Regions from separate parts of the Thermatribacter velox genome, predicted to be linked through region 1. Evidence: riboswitches for the same ligand, from Rfam matches in the RefSeq annotation. Region 1 holds a riboswitch; the other holds the start of a gene.
What was found. A riboswitch is a leader RNA that binds a small molecule or an ion and turns the genes downstream of it on or off. The one in region 1 is predicted to bind cobalamin.

Region 1 (7,987 bases):
TTTTGCTTCAAACACTTGGTTTTAGTAAAGTGCCCTGGCTTTCAGATATTTTCTGGGCGCGAACTGCGGTCATCATGGTTGACGTATGGCAGTGGACACCTTTTGCCTTTATTATTTTGTTGGCTGGTTTGCAATCTTTACCGGATGAAGTTTATGAGGCCGCAGTTCTGGATACCTCTTCCGGTTGGGATATCTTCCGCTATATTACTTTTCCCATGATTTCTCCAGTGCTGGGAACCGTAATTATGCTCCGCTTGGTTGACGCTTTTAAAGTTTTTGATATTCCTTTTGCACTGACCAACGGGGGGCCGGGAACTGCTACCCGAACTCTTACCTTTTATGTTTATACCCAGGGACTAAGGAACTTTGACCTGGGTTACGCTTCAGCGATGGCCTATTTCCTCATGTTCATGTCGTTGGCGGTGGGTATCTTTTTCTTCCGCAGATACCGCAGTCTGTATGAATGAGGTGATAAAGTGAAGAAGAAAAAGAAACTCGGTATCGTGGATGTTCTGGTCTGGATAGTAATTGTCATAACCTTTATATGGGTGGTCACTCCTTTTTACTGGGCGGTTATAACTTCTTTCAAGAAACCTATCGATGTGTTCAGATTGTCTGTTGTGCCCTGGTTGCAGTTTAAGCCCACCCTTGATAACTGGTACATGGAGTTTACCCAGCGTGGTCCTGAAATTATGAAGGGAATAACCAACAGCATCGTTATTTCGGTTTCTGCGGCTTTACTGGCTATTGCTCTGGGCTCTCTTGCTGGTTATGGCCTGGCACGCTTCAGGTTTCGCAAGTGGAAAAACCAGGATATGGCGCTTTGGTTTCTCTCGCAACGTTTCCTTCCACCTGCAGCTACGGTGATTCCCTTCTTTTTGATCATAAAGAGCTTGGGTCTTCTGGATACCCGATTGGCACTGGTTCTGGTGAATACTACTTTCACCATGCCCTTTGCAGTTTTAATTATGAGGGATATGTTCAAAGAACTCCCTGTGGAGCTTGAAGAGGCAGCCCTGGTGGATGGGTGTTCTCGCTGGACAGCGTTTCTGCGGGTAGCCCTTCCTCTTGCTGCTCCTGCCCTGGTTTCTACGGCCATCATTTGCTTTGCCTTCACCTGGAATGAGTTTCTCTTTGCTCTGGTTCTCACTTACCGTCAGGCAATTCCCATGACTATCGTGATTGCCGGTACTGAACATACTCAGGGAGTTCAGTTCTGGTATGTTTCCACGCGCCTGCTTTTGGCTATTTTGCCGCCAGCAATCCTTGCTTTGATGGTGCAAAAATACATCGTTCGAGGCCTGACCATGGGCGCGGTGAAGGGTTGATGTCCTTTTGAAGGTACTGGTGAGCGGGGGAGCCGGTTTCATCGGCTCCCACGTGGTTGACAATTACCTTGCTGCTGGCTACCAGGTGGTGGTGGTCGACGATCTGTCGACAGGAAAGAAAGCTAATTTGAACCCCGCAGCCACTTTTTATCAGGTGGATATCACTGATTCTGCTGCCTTGCGCAGGGTTTTTGAAGAGGAAAAACCAGATATTATCAATCACCATGCGGCTCAGATTAACCTTCGCCGCTCAGTGGAGGATCCGACCTTTGATGCCTGGATTAACATTCTGGGAAGTTTGAACCTGATTGAGCTCAGCCGCCAGTTCCAGGTTGAAAAGTTCGTTTTTGCCTCTACGGGTGGGGCCATTTATGGTGAGCCAAATGTTTTACCGGTAAAAGAAAGTGCTGCTACCTCTCCGCTTTCTCCCTACGGTGTGGCTAAAAGAAGTGTAGAAATGTACCTTGAGTATTATCACCGGGTGTGGGGGCTTGAGTACGTTGCCCTGCGCTATGGTAACGTCTATGGTCCGCGTCAAGACCCTCAGGGTGAAGCTGGGGTGGTAGCTATTTTTTGCGGAAGGATTCTTCGGGGGAAACCCTGTGTTGTTTTCGGTGATGGGAGAAAAACTCGAGATTACGTGTATGTGGAAGATGTGGCCCGGGCCAATCTGCTTGCCGTCTTCGCACCTTCGGGCGTCTACAATATTGGAACTGGCAGAGAAACCAGCGTTTTGGAGCTTGTGGAGTTGCTTGAGAAAATTTCGGGTCGAAAGGTGGAGGTTGTTTTCGAAAAAGAACGCAAAGGGGAAATCAACCACATTGCGCTTTCTTGTGAGAAAGCGCGAAGGATTCTGGGCTGGGTGCCAGAGGTAGACCTTTGGGAAGGGTTAAAGAAAACTTTCAACTTTTTCCAAGGTGAGATGTGCAATGCGGGCCATGGTTCTTGAGCGAACGGCTCCGGTAGAGACTTCTCCACTGCTCCTCAAGGAAGTTGCGCTTCAAGGAGTAGAGGACGATGAAGTTTTGATAAAAGTCGCTGCCTGTGGAGTGTGCCATACCGATTTACACATCGTGGAGGGCGAACTTCCTCCCCATAAACTCCCGCTTGTTCCTGGCCACCAGATTGTGGGAAAAGTGGTTGAAAGAGGAAAGAAAGTAAACAACCTTGAGGTAGGTCAGAGGGTTGGTGTACCTTGGATAAACCAGGTGTGCGGGGTATGCCGCTTTTGCAGACAGGGTATGGAAAATCTCTGTGAAAATGCGTTGTTTACTGGTTATGACCTGGACGGGGGTTACGCCGAGTTTGCAATTTTTAGAGAGGAAGCCGCGTATCCGATTCCTGAAGGGTATGAAGATGTGGAATTTGCTCCTCTTCTTTGTGGTGGAGTTATTGGTTATCGAGCTTATCGGCAAAGCAAAGTAAAGGAAGGCGAGATACTGGGACTTTTTGGGTTTGGTTCTTCAGCGCACTTAGTTGCCCAGATGGCACTTTTTGAAGGTGTTCGGGTATTTGTCTTTACCCGTTCTCCGGAACACCAGAAGCTCGCTCGAGAGCTTGGTGCCTCTTTTGTGGGTCGGGCTGAGGATGTACCGCCTGAAAAGCTTGATGCAGCAATCATTTTCGCTCCCGCCGGGCATCTGGTGAAGGTGGCCCTTGAATACCTCTGTCCGGGGGGACGGGTGATAACAGCAGGTATTTATTCCACTCCAATTCCAGAGCTTCCTTATGACTTGGTTTATAAAGAGCGCTGTATACAGAGCGTGGCAAATAGCACCAGAAAGGACGTACAGGAGCTTATTGAACTTTCCAGAAGGCTGCATTTCAAAACACAAATTGAAGTGTTCCCGCTTGAAGAAGCCAATCGAGCGCTTTTGTTGCTCAAGGAGAGCAAAATCCGTGCCTCTGCAGTGCTTTCAATTTAGGTCTTTCTGAGTTTTCCTAATCGAAAAAGTGGTTTTTTTGAAACCTTGTGTATTTTTTTTTCCTCTTCCCAAGTGGTGAAAAGAAGTGCCGTTGCGGGGCCGCAGCTTTTGTAAAGTGGAAGCGGGAAGGGGTTTTCAATCTCTACGGTGAGTCCGGTGCTTTGCAGAAATGTCGTTAGTTCCCAGAACACTCCCTTGGACCCCACCGGGATGATGTCTCCACACAACACGCTTTCTCGCAGAGCAATGATGTCGGAAGGACCAGCAATTTCATTTTGCTTTGCAAGCACTTCTTCTCCAACCGCAGGGCTTCCCAAGAGGAACACGTTAAGACCTTCGCAGCTTTTTTCAAAAATTAGCTCCTCATGGTTTACCATGCCAATCACGGTTACGCCCAGGCCAGTTTGATGGGTGGGGAAGTTCTTTTCTGAAGAGACCACGAAAGGAAGGGGGCTGAGGCCACAAGCCTCAAGCTCCCCCTTGATGCCCGATAACGCTTGTTCGATAAAGGGATAGGGTTCAGTGGAAAGAGTTAACGAAAAAGCAATGGGATTTCCTCCTAAACTCAGGATTTCAGAAAGAGCGACCCGGAAAGTATATTTTGCACAGGTTGCAACCTCTGCTTTTACAAAATCCATGCTTTTGGGGCCTATACCACCTAAGGAGTCGCAGGCAACAAGCATGAGTTCCTTTTCGTTTATTTTGATAAATACCGCATCGCGTCTATTCATCGCTTCTTGAGCATTTCAAAAATTAAGGAGGCAAGGATTATATTCACTGCTGATGCCACAAGCAGAGAAACCACAATCCCGGTAAAAAATCCCCACCCAAAGACTGGAACAAGAGTAGCTGGTGCCAAAACACCATTAAGAAAGACACCACAAGCTATACCCAGAATACGGTTTTTCTGATAGAGCAGCCTGAAAAGTACACATATAACCGCCATCTCGCAGGCAATGAGAAGATGCACTGGCAAACCCAGAGGAAATCCCACGTTGAGCGAGGTGAGAATATGGCCCAAAAACCCAATAACTGCTCCTTCTGGATACCCCAGAAGAATTGCTCCCAAAAATCCAGGAAGAGAGTCGAGAGCAACTGTTCCGGTTGGTGAGGGTATTTTGAGGTAAGAGCCCACCACAGAAAGAGCAATCAGGGTCGCTGTAATAGTCAAGCGTGCTACAGTTGACTGAGCATAGGCTGATTTGGACATGGTATAACCTCCTTTATTTTGCTTATTAAAAATAAAGTCCCCGACCCAAAGCATGCTTTGAGCCGAGGACTTTGCCTTCATCCTCGCCCATCCTTTCGTGGCAGGTCTTCTGGCTTGAGGGCTTCAGCCTACTCGGTGCGCCTTCCCAGCTTATTCAGCCAGTGGCTTTTTACACCTTTCGCTCCCTCTCACAGCGGCGGGTCCGCACCGGACTTGCACCGGTTTCCCTTTTCAGCTCCCCGAAGGAGCAACCACGAAGGGTTGAGCCAGTATTCACTTTCTGAGTGTATGATAGCAAAGAGTAGAGAATTTTCAAGAGTTAGGTGCTTTGGGTGGAGAATTATTTTCTTTACTGTTTTCACCATAGAGCGAACCTCTCCGCAGGTTTTTCTTTGTTACAAGTACGCGCAGTTTTTTCTGATTTTGATTCGTGTTGGGCTGAGACCGGATTATTTATTATTTCAAAGACTTCTTTTTTGCAGTGAAGCTCTTTCAAATAAATTTTTGGGAAAGGAAGCAAAAATCTTCACAAGGAAGTAACATCAGGACATCTAAGGATTTTGGCACTTTTTTGAATTTTGAGTGCTTTGGCAAGCTTTTTTATCTCGAAAAAAGCAAAAGTTCGGAGGGTTATTGTCGGTGCGGGAAATAATCAAGGATTTCGTTCGGGTTATAGTGCCTCTTTTGCCTTTTCAGGAACCCATTTATGAATTTGGTTCGCTCCAGGTGGCGGGTCAGGAAGGATTCGCTGATTTGTGACCTTTCTTTCCAGGGAAGCAATATGTGGGTTGCGATATGCGTCCGGGACCTGGTGTTGATTGTATTTTGAATCTTCATAATATTGAGCTTCCCGATGGTGCGGTAGGAACAGTTTTGGTGATGGATACGCTTGAACATGTTGAATTTGTGCGCAGGGCAATGGATGAAGTATACCGAATTTTAAAGCCAGGTGGGTTCGTGGTAATCAGCTCAGTGATGAATTTTCCAATTCATGATTATCCTTTTGATTACTGGCGCTTTACGCCGGAGGGGTTCAAAAGTTTACTGCAAAAATTTGGTTATCGCTTTGTGGAGTGGGTGGGACACCCCCGTTTTCCCCATACGGTGGTTGGGGTTGGATGCAAGGGAGAGCTTGAGCGCTCAACACAGATGGTTTTTGAGAGAGAGGTTACCCGCTGGAAGGAGCGCTGGAGTTTGTCTGTTGCGACCAATCCAGTTGTTGCAGAGAAAAGGAGAGAACCAGCTGGTTATTACTCATATTCAAGACCTGAGGTGCGCAATCTTATCATGCCTGGATGCCGTAAGGTGCTGGATGTGGGTTGTGGTGAGGGGAATCTCGGGAAAACTCTGAAAGAAGAAAGAGATTGCGAAGTCTGGGGTGTGGAAATTAACCCCCGGGTTGCAGAAGTGGCCTCTGGTAATCTCGATAAAGTCATAGTTGGCGACTACGAAAAGATAGTGGAGGACTTGCCTTCTGATTATTTTGATTGTGTGATTTTTGCGGATGTTTTGGAACATTTTGTTGATCCCTGGGAAGCACTCAAAAAAACCAAAAGGATTTTAAGGAATGGTGGTCAAATTGTGGCAAGCGTTCCCAACGTGCGCCATTGGAGTGTAATCAAGACTCTTCTTGAGGGAAAGTGGGAGTACCAAGAAGCCGGCATCCTGGATCGTACTCATTTGCGTTTCTTTACTGCATCTTCCCTGGTGAGGATGTTTAAAGAAATTGGCTTTAACATAGAAGGGCTGTACACTACTTCGCTTCGTGGAGAAGAAATTCCTGCTGGTTTGATTGGGGATCTAAAAAAATGGGGGTTGAGTCCTCAAAACCTTCAGGAGGAAAGCAGGGTATATCAGTATTTAGTTTCTGCGACTAAAAGGGATTTACCTCGGCTTACTTCTATCATCATCCTCACCCGCAACAACCTCGAATATACTCGGAAGTGTCTGGACAGCATACGCGAATATACTCCAGAACCTCATGAAATCATTGTTGTGGACAATGGGTCAACTGATGGGACAGTGGAATATCTCAGAGAGCAACCCGATGTGAAACTCATCGAAAACGGCTTTAACCTGGGGTTTGCACTGGGCAACAACCGGGGGCTTCTTGAGGCGAAAGGTGATTATGTGGTATTTCTCAATAACGATGTGGTAGTAACTGAAGGATGGCTAAAAAGACTTATTGCTTGTGCCGAATCTGATCCACGTGTGGGTATTGTTGGCCCGCGCTCCAACTACGTAGCTGGACAACAGATGGTTAGAGACATTCCCTATGGAGACGACCTGGAAGCAATGCAGGAATTTGCGCGGAACTGGAGCCAAAGGCATTCCAAAAACTGGGGAGAGGCTTTGCGAGTAATAGGTTTTTGTATGCTTGTTAAGCGTGAAGTTATTGAGAGGATAGGAGGTTTTGACCCTCGGTTTGGCCTTGGTAACTTTGAAGATGACGATTTCTGTATCCGGGCTCAAATTGCCGGTTTTAAAATAAAAATTGCCCACGATGTTTTTGTGCATCACTTTGGAAGTAAGACTTTTCAGAGTGAACAGATTGACTACCGCAAACTCATGCTTTCTAACTGGGAAAAGTTCAAAAGCAAGTGGGGACTTCCAAAAAACTTATCTATTGAAAACGGTTATCGCATTGATTCTCTGCTCCAAGACGTATTTAGCCCCGAAAAGCACATAGTACCCCTGCGGATTGAACCCTATCCGTTGGATGGAGTTCGCTCGATGAGCTATCTTGCTCCTTTTTCGAAAGAGGCACTCAGGTGGTATCTCACCAAATTTTCGCCCCAGGATGAGGTAACTCTGGTTTTGTATGAGGAGGGCAAAGAGGAGGTAATTTTGCAAAAAGTTTCTCAGGCAGTGTTTGAGCTGGGTTTTGACCCTGAAGACTCGCCGGATATTCTGATAGTTCCAGGTCCGCTTGATGAGCTGAAGCAAGCCCAACTTATCAGTGCCGTTTACGCTTTGATGGAACTTCCCGACGTTCCAGATTCCTGGAAGAGATGGGCAGTTTATTTAGAGAAAGCAATACATCGCGGGAGGGTTCAAAATGCCAATTAGGATTGCGATGTCTCATGGAGAGCAAGTTCAACCGGGTAGTTTTGAAACCTTGCTTGAGCAAAGCAGCCAGTTTATAAAAGAAGGTTGCTTTGAGGAAGCAGAAAAATGCCTCTTGAGGATGCAGGAAATAGCTCCTGACTCTCCTTCTCTGTATAACCTCATGGGTTTTTTGGCATACCAAAAGAAAGATTTTAAAAAAGCAGTAAGGAGTTTCGAAAAGGCCCTGCAAGTAAACCCCCACTACGCTGAGGGTTGGAACAACCTGGGTGCGGCATACCTTGCTCTCTCGCGCCTGAGCGATGCCAAAGCGGCTTTTGTGAAGGCAGTGAATCTTAATCCCAATCTTAATGATGCACTTGAGAATCTTTCCTGGATAACCGAGCATTTTTTTGCCCACTCCACCAAATTTCCCACCGTGAGTGCCTGTGCTATCATGAAGAACGAGGAGCAGAATC
Region 2 (7,987 bases), 250 kb from region 1:
CGCTTCACAACCGGCGTGGGATAGACCCTCAAACTCGGCAAAGGATTTTGACTATTGCCGAAAAAATTGGTTATCGCAAAAACCGAGTAGCCAGCATTCTTACCAGAAAGAAACCTTTGGTTTTTGCAGCTGTCTTTCCACAAAAACTTCACTATTTCTACGATGACGTACGGCAGGGCTTCAAAGAGGCCATAGAAGCCCTACAGGATTTCAAAGTATACCCCCTGGTTTACAGTGTTGAAAGCCTGGGGCAGGGAGAAGAAAATGTTTTGCAAAAACTTCTCCAAGAAGATATTGATGCTCTGGTGCTTACACCCGGTCATCGCAGCAAACTGAACCCCCTGATTAATCAGTTTGTCGAAAAGAACATACCCGTGGTTACTGTGTCCACAGATGCCCCAGAGAGTAAGAGATTAACATCGGTTTGTGTCAACCCTTATCAAAACGGTGAATTAGCTGGCGAGCTGTTAGCTAAAATCGTTACCGGACCCCGGGTGGCCATTATGGTTGGTTCTCTGGAAATAGAGGACCACCGTCAGAAAGTGGACGGTTTCACCAATGCTTTTCTCGCTATGCACCCAGATGGAGAAGTGGTAGCGGTAGTAGAGAACCATGAAAGGGAAGAACTGGCTGCTCAAAACACGGAGGAATTATTACGGAAATACCCCGATCTTGCAGGAATCTATGTCGCCACAGCAAACTCGGTAGCTGTCTGTAAGGTACTTGCTGAGCAACACACGAACCACGATATCAAGCTGATCACCACAGATCTTTTTGAGGAAATGGTTGATTATCTCAAAAAGGGGGTGATACAGGCAACGCTTTTTCAAAATCCTTACCGTCAGGGATGGGAAGCAGTAAACATTCTTTTTCAGTTCCTAACCGAGAAACGGAAACCACCAACCCATCATTATTTGGAACCTGTGGTGGTAATGTGTAGTAATCTGGATTTTTACTATCCTCAATTCAAAAGGAGGGTCTTGAAATGAGCAAGAAATGGTTGGTTTTAGCCCTGATTGCCTTGATGACTCTGGTTGCAGGTTCGGCATTCGCTGGAGAACTCACCGTGTGGTCTTCACCCGACAATGCCGATGCTTTGTATGAACTTGCCCAGAACTTTATGGCCCAGCATCCAGAAGTCAGAATTGAAATAACTCCTCTTTCCTGGGAAGTCCTGTACCCACGTATCCTGCAAGACATAACCAGCAAAACCGGTGCTTTTGACGTAACCACTTGGGACTTAATGACTGCTGGAGCCATCGCCCCTGGATTTGTGGACCTGGAAGCTTTTGCCCAAGCCAATCCAGACCTGGTGGATCCCAACTTCGATGACGACGATTTTATTCCCACAGCAAGATACGTCTATGGTTACTGGCAGGACAAGCGCATTGGTTATCCTTTCTATGGAGCAACCATGTTCTTCTTCTATCGCAAAGACCTTTTCGAAAATGAGACACTTAAAGCCAAATTCCAGGCTGAATACGGAAAAGAGCTTCGCGTGCCCCAGACCTGGGAAGAAGCAAAAGACATCGCCAAGTTCTTTACCAAAAAGTTTAATCCCGACTCTCCCACTGAATACGGTATTGCCTTAATGTTCCCCCGTACCCACACTCTTTTCTACATGTACTTGAATTTCTTTGGTCCCTATCGCCGTAGCGAAGAGGGTATAGCCAAATTTGGAGAAGTGGATCTCGACTGGGGTGATTATTTCACTGCAGACCACAAGCCAGCTTTCAACTCCGAAGAGGGAGTAAAAGCCCTGCAAGATATGATTGAACTCATGCAGTACGCTCCCGACCCCTTGGGCTCTGACTACGGCGAAACTCTGGAAGCGTTTGCTAAGGGTAGGGTAGCCATGGTTCCCCAGTGGACCGCCTGTTTAGCCAGCTGGAAAGAATCGCCTGAGCTGCAGCCATTTGAAGAAAAAGTTGGCGTTGCAGTTATGCCTGGAGGTGCTCCAGTAAGCGGTGGCTGGGGTATCGGTATCAATGAAGCATCTGACAACAAAAAAGAAGCTTTCCAGTTCATCCAGTACGCAACCAGCAAGGAAGGCGACAAAATTCAGTGGCTAAAATACCGCATAGGTCCCACCCGAAAATCGGTTGTCTACGACCCTGAAGTATTAGCCGATTCGCCCTGGCTCAAAGACGCCTACATCCAGTCTCTGGAAGGCGCATCTCACCGTCCACGCATTCCTGAAGAGCCAAGGCTCGAAGACATCCTGGTTGGCACCCTCTCAGAAATTCTGCTTGGTCAGCAACCTGCTTCAATTGACACTCTGAATATGGTAGCCGAAGACTGGATAAAAACCCTGAGCAAATGAAAAGCGAACAGGTGGGGGCATGCATGCCCCCACCTGGAGGAGGAGAGTCATGCTTTCTGCTCTGCACAGAAGAAAAAGAATTGGCTTTTTCATGGTTCTTCCGTTGCTTTTACTTTTCATAGGACTGACTGTTTACCCTTTTGCCTACATGATATACATGTCTTTTCACAGATACACCCTTGCTTCCTGGGAAAAACCAGAATTTATTGGCCTCGAAAATTATAAAGAAATATTCCAGGACCGCACTGCTCGCTCCAGTGTTAAGTTTACCATCTTGCTCCTGGCAGTTGCCTGCCCTCTGGAAATAGTGCTTGGAATTGGTATTGCTTTCCTCCTTCGTGACTTTTTTGGAGAAAGAACATTCAGAAGTACTCTCCTGATTCCCATGATGGTACCTCCAGTTGTAGCAGGAATAGCCTGGAAAATGTTGTTTAACTTTGAATTTGGACCTATCAATTACTTCCTGTCGCTTTTGGGTGTTGACAGAGTTTCCTGGTTGGGCACTCAATTTTTTGCACAGTTGGGCATAATCCTTATCGACGTTTGGCAGTGGACACCTTTTGTGTTCCTGGTGATTTACGCAGGCTTACAATCCATACCTCGGGATGTGGTGGAAGCAAGCCTTGTGGATGGAGCCAGCGGATGGAGTGCACTTCGCTACATTGAACTCCCGCTCCTCAAGCCCCTCATCTGGGTAGTGCTGATTATTCGCCTAATCGATATTCTGAAAATATTCGACTTGGTCTACATGGTGACCTTTGGAGGACCGGGTTCAGCGACTCATTCCTACAGTTTTTATATTTATAAAGTAGGCATATCATTCGGATGGGACATTGGCTATGCCTCAGCCCTGAGCGTAATCCTTTTGATTGTAGTATCGCTTTTGACCAACCTCCTGATTCGCTTCCTGCGACTCAGAGAAGTGCTGGGACTCTGAAGGAGGAAAGACAATGAGGTGGCTCTGGAAAATTGCAAGAGCAGTGTTGGTAATCATAACCCTTTTCTTCTTTCTCTTCCCCGTATACTGGCTGGCAACCACAGCTTTCAAAAGGAGCGAAGACTGGTTTACCTGGCCTCCTTCCTTTTTCCCTCGCTACTGGACGGTGGGAAATTTCCTGGGTCTTGAAGGAGGATTTTTTGGGAGTGTTACCACAGCCATCTCCACCATCACCCCTTATCTCAGAAACAGCACCATAGTAGCGCTTTTTGTGGCTCTCATCTCAACCGTAGTGGCTGCACTTGCCGCCTACGCCATATCTCGCTTCAAAATAGGTGGAATGGGTTTTGTGTCCTGGATTATCTCCATCAGGATGTTACCACCAATCGCTGCAGCGTTGCCCCTTTACGTTATTTTCAGCAAACTGCATCTTGTGAACACCTGGTGGGCACTCATTCTATCTCATCTGGTATTCACCACTCCTTTCAGTACCTGGGTGTTGATAACCTTTTTCAACGAAATTCCCCGAGAACTTGATGAAGCAGCCTATGTGGACGGAGCAGGCATATGGCAAAGTTTTACCCGAGTAAGCCTGCCTCTCGCTGCTCCAGGTTTAGCTGCGGTAGCCACTCTGTCTTTTATCCAGAGCTGGGGAGAATTTCTGATGGCCCTGGTCCTCACCACCAGCAAGGACGCCCAAACCCTTCCCATCTATCTGGGACGCTTTATAACCGGGTGGCGTATTGCCTGGGGGCCTCTCGCTGCAGCCGGGCTCATCACCATGATTCCAGTAATCGTTTTCTCCCTTCTCATGCAACGCTACCTGATACGGGGCTTGACGTTCGGTGCAGTAAAAGGCTAATTTATATAGCACCAAAAAACCAAAAAGGGAGGGAAGTCGACTTGTTTAAAAACATAGTGCTTACCACCCGACAAAGAGAGGAAACCATAGACGTAACCCCCCTGATTGAAGAAGTGGTTCGAGAAAGTGGCTCTAAGGAAGCAGGAGTGTTCGTTTATGTCCCCCATAGCGATGCAGCAATTAACATTCAGGGAATTGCCCAAAGCCCTTCCTCCTCCAATCCTCCCCTGAACAGATTACTAAAGAAAGTCCTGGAAGAGGGCCAGGACTTTCAGACTCCTGAAGTGGGTGCTGCTTTTGTAGCTCCAACTGAAGTACTTATTGCCTTGGAGGGAAAACTCATGCTCGGCGAAGGACAACGCATCTATTTTTACGAATTCAATGGCCCCCGCCAGTGTAATCTCTACGTTCTGGTTATCCCCTCTGCCTGAAACACAAAAAGCGGAAAAATGCTGGCAGCGCTGAAAATAATTTGCATCTTTGTAGTTGTTCTTTTTTGCTCCAGAAGAAAATCAGTTTGGGATGGTCGCTCCTGGGTGTTTCTCTTTTTCTGCTGATTTTTTCGGGTTTTAACCCTTTGGGCTGGTGGAGGGTTGTTTCCTCCACCTTCTGGCCCAACCCTGACAACCTGGCACTGCTTTTAAGCGTTATTTTTGTAACCCTACTTGGAGGTACCCTGGCTCACAGCGGAGAACTCGATGTGTTAACCCGCTCAGTCCAGAAAGTACTCAAAAGACCTGAGCTGGCCGGGGTTATCCTTCCTTCCTTGGTGGGCATTTTACCCATGCCAGGTGGAGCTCTTTTCTCAGCCCCCTTAGTAAAAACAGCAGCTACACCTTACACCCAGGATGGAGATATATTGGCCTTTGCCAATTACTGGTTCCGTCACATATGGGAATTTTTTCTACCGCTTTATCCGGGAGTTTTGCTTGCTGCTTCCGTATCGGGCCTACCCGCTACCTGGATTATGGCCCACCATTTCCCTTTCTTCCTGATAGCAGCGGGAGCGGGCTGGCTCGCGGTAAAACGCCACCTTCAAATCCCCCTGCCCGAAAAAACTCGTCGATTTGCTCCGGATATGAAAAACTTGCTTTTTGTGCTTTTGCCTTTCATGGTGCCCGTAGCCAGCGTGCTTCTCGGCATTCCCGTCTGGATAGGAGCCATCCTGGGAATAGCCACTTTTTCAATAACCAAACGCCTCCCTTTAAAAACCCTTGGAAAATTTCTTGCCAGAAGCTTTCCCTGGGCAATACTTTTTGATGTAATTGGCGTACTGATTTTCAAAAACATACTCCTTGCAAATCAGGACATCGATAAAATGGCCAGTTTTCTAATTAGCAAAGATGTCCCGCTTCTTTTGCTGGGCATGTTGCTCCCCATGGTTACCGGCCTGCTTACTGGCTTAACTGCTGCTTTTGTGGGTATTGCCTTTCCTATGGTCCTTTCTTTTTTCAACGCCCAAACGCTCCCCAGTGTTTTTCCGATTCTCTACCTGAGTGGTTTTTCCGGGGTTTTGCTTTCACCCATGCACCTTTGCTTCATCTTCTCCTGTCGCTTTTTCGAAGCAAGTTTCAAGAAAGTCTACCGCCTGCTTATCCCGGCAACCTTGATGCTTTTCGCTTGGGGAATCATCTGGCTTATGATTTCCTAAAAAACTCTTTTTTTCTTTTGTGGTATAATGTAATTCAGCGTTGAGAGTTCTGGGTGGCTTTCTGCCTTAAAAGGGAAACCGGTGTGAATCCGGTGCGGTCCCGCCACTGTAACCGGGGAGCCTGCCGCAAAAAAGCCACTGGCCTGCAAAGGCTGGGAAGGTGCGGTAAGGCAAGGATCCGGGAGCCAGGAGACCTGCCCAGGACGTTCCCAACCACTCTTCGCGGAAAGAGGAGGTGGGATAATCAAGTGAAAGCCCTCCCTCTCCCCCTCCTCCTTCCCTAAAAGCGAGAAAGGGGGATTAACGGTGTACAAACGGTTAAAAATTTTTACCGTCTTTTTTGCGCTTTCTGTCCTGCTTTTTGCAAACATTGCATTTGGGCTCAGTGTAACCGATGACCGGGGACAGCAGGTTGAACTTGCTCAGCCACCAGCAAGGATTGTCTCTCTTGCTCCCTCCTGCACTGAGATGCTTTTCGCCCTCTCTTTATCTCAAAAAATAGTGGGCGTGACTACCTATTGCAACTTTCCTCAAGAAGCATTGAACAAAGAAAAAGTGGGCACCATAACCGAAGTGGAACTCGAAAAACTACTCTCTTTGCAACCCGACTTAGTGGTGGCATCTTCCTTGAATCCCCAGGAATTGCTTACCAGGCTGGAAGAATTGGGAATTGCGGTATACCTGGTTAATCCCCAAAACATGGAAGAAATCCTCTCTGACCTGGAAAAATTAGCCAAAATATGTGGCGTGGAAGAAAAAGGGGAAGCATTGGTACATAGCCTTAGAGAGCGCATAAAAAGGGTGGAAGAAAAAACAGCTGGAATGACGGAAGTCCAAAAACCTCTGGTGTTCCACCTGATTTGGCACCAACCTATCTGGACAGCGGGCAAAGGTACCTTCATTGATGAACTCATCGAAAAAGCGGGTGGCAAAAACGCTGCTTCAGACCTTGAGGGCTATGTAAGTATTGAGTTAGAAGAGCTCCTGCGTCGCAATCCAGATATTATAACGGTGGTAGAAAATCATGGAGATGCCCAGAACCTTCCCTATCAATTCCTCCTGCAGGATCAGCGCCTGCAAACCCTAAAAGCGGTCAAAGAGGGGAGAGTAGCCCGGGTAGATAGCGACATCGTTTCCCGCCCTGGACCGAGAATAGTCCAGGCACTGGAAATATTCGCAAAGATAATTCACCCTGAAATATTTGGTGAGTATCGTTTTGAAGACTACGAAATTCAATCCCAGACAGCAACCCAAGATAACTGAGCCGAGCAACACGACCAAAAGGTCATCCCAAAAGGTTTTCCTCTGGGAAGGAGGTCTAATAGTCGGCCTCCTTCTGAGTTTTCTTTTAGCACTTTCTTTTGGAAGAGGTCGCTTCCAAAGCGGTGACTTCTGGGCAATTTTTCACTGGCAGGACATCTCCCCCCTTCAGAAAACCATCCTTTTTCAGGTTAGGATGCCCAGAGTAACTCTCGCCACCCTGGTAGGAGGCGGTCTTTCCATATCCGGAGCAGTGCTGCAGGGTCTTTTCCGCAACCCCCTGGTCGACCCCTACGTTCTGGGAATCAGTTCCGGAGCTTCCTTTGGAGCAGTGCTGGCCATTCTCAAAAAATGGAATTTTGGTCTTTACGCAGTGCCTTTTTCGGCTTTCTCCTTTGCGCTTTTAACCACTTTTCTGGTGTTTTCACTCGGGCAGGTAAACCGGAAAACCCCGCTTGAGACTCTGCTTCTTTCCGGCGTCGCTGTGGGTTTTTTCTTCTCGGCTCTGGTTTCGCTTTCCATGTTTTTTGCCGGTCATGATTTGCATCAGATTGTCTTCTGGCTAATGGGTGGCCTTTGGAACCGGAGTTGGAGGGAAGTAAAAATGGTTTTGCCATTTTTGAGTGCGGGAATACCCTTCATGCTCGCTTTCCACAGAGAACTGAACATCATGCTGCTTGGTGAAAAAACAGCAGAAAGCATGGGGGTGGATATCGAGCGGGTGAAAAGGTGGCTGGTTTTCGCTTGTTCCCTGGTGGTGGCAAGCTGTGTGGCAGCAAGTGGCGTAATCGGGTTTGTGGGGTTAATAGTTCCTCACATAATGCGCCTGCTATTTGGCCAGAATCACCGCCTGCTCCTTCCTTTTTCCTTCCTGAGCGGAGGAATCATACTGCTTTGGGCTGATACCGCTGCCAGAAGCATCCTTAATCCCGTGGAGCTTCCAGTAGGAATTAT

Region 2: linked by a shared signal. The riboswitch ahead of QBE54_RS00250 (ABC transporter substrate-binding protein) and the one ahead of QBE54_RS10360 (ECF transporter S component) in region 1 are both predicted to bind cobalamin.

Annotation. Positions count from the first base shown of each region.
Region 1 covers NZ_CP121689.1:2,062,330-2,070,316, reverse strand. The annotation lists gene QBE54_RS10385 (carbohydrate ABC transporter permease) at 1-467, shown strand, start outside; gene QBE54_RS10380 (carbohydrate ABC transporter permease) at 477-1,328, shown strand; gene QBE54_RS10375 (NAD-dependent epimerase/dehydratase family protein) at 1,336-2,277, shown strand; gene QBE54_RS10370 (zinc-dependent alcohol dehydrogenase family protein) at 2,246-3,253, shown strand; gene QBE54_RS10365 (hypothetical protein) at 3,250-3,984, opposite strand; gene QBE54_RS10360 (ECF transporter S component) at 3,981-4,463, opposite strand; cobalamin riboswitch at 4,545-4,734, opposite strand; gene QBE54_RS10355 (glycosyltransferase) at 5,259-7,532, shown strand; gene QBE54_RS10350 (tetratricopeptide repeat protein) at 7,522-7,987, shown strand, end outside.
Region 2 covers NZ_CP121689.1:46,689-54,675, reverse strand. The annotation lists gene QBE54_RS00280 (LacI family DNA-binding transcriptional regulator) at 1-989, shown strand, start outside; gene QBE54_RS00275 (sugar ABC transporter substrate-binding protein) at 986-2,323, shown strand; gene QBE54_RS00270 (carbohydrate ABC transporter permease) at 2,373-3,260, shown strand; gene QBE54_RS00265 (carbohydrate ABC transporter permease) at 3,274-4,122, shown strand; gene QBE54_RS00260 (YjbQ family protein) at 4,164-4,553, shown strand; gene QBE54_RS00255 (DUF401 family protein) at 4,700-5,773, shown strand; cobalamin riboswitch at 5,808-5,990, shown strand; gene QBE54_RS00250 (ABC transporter substrate-binding protein) at 6,080-7,036, shown strand; gene QBE54_RS00245 (FecCD family ABC transporter permease) at 6,978-7,987, shown strand, end outside.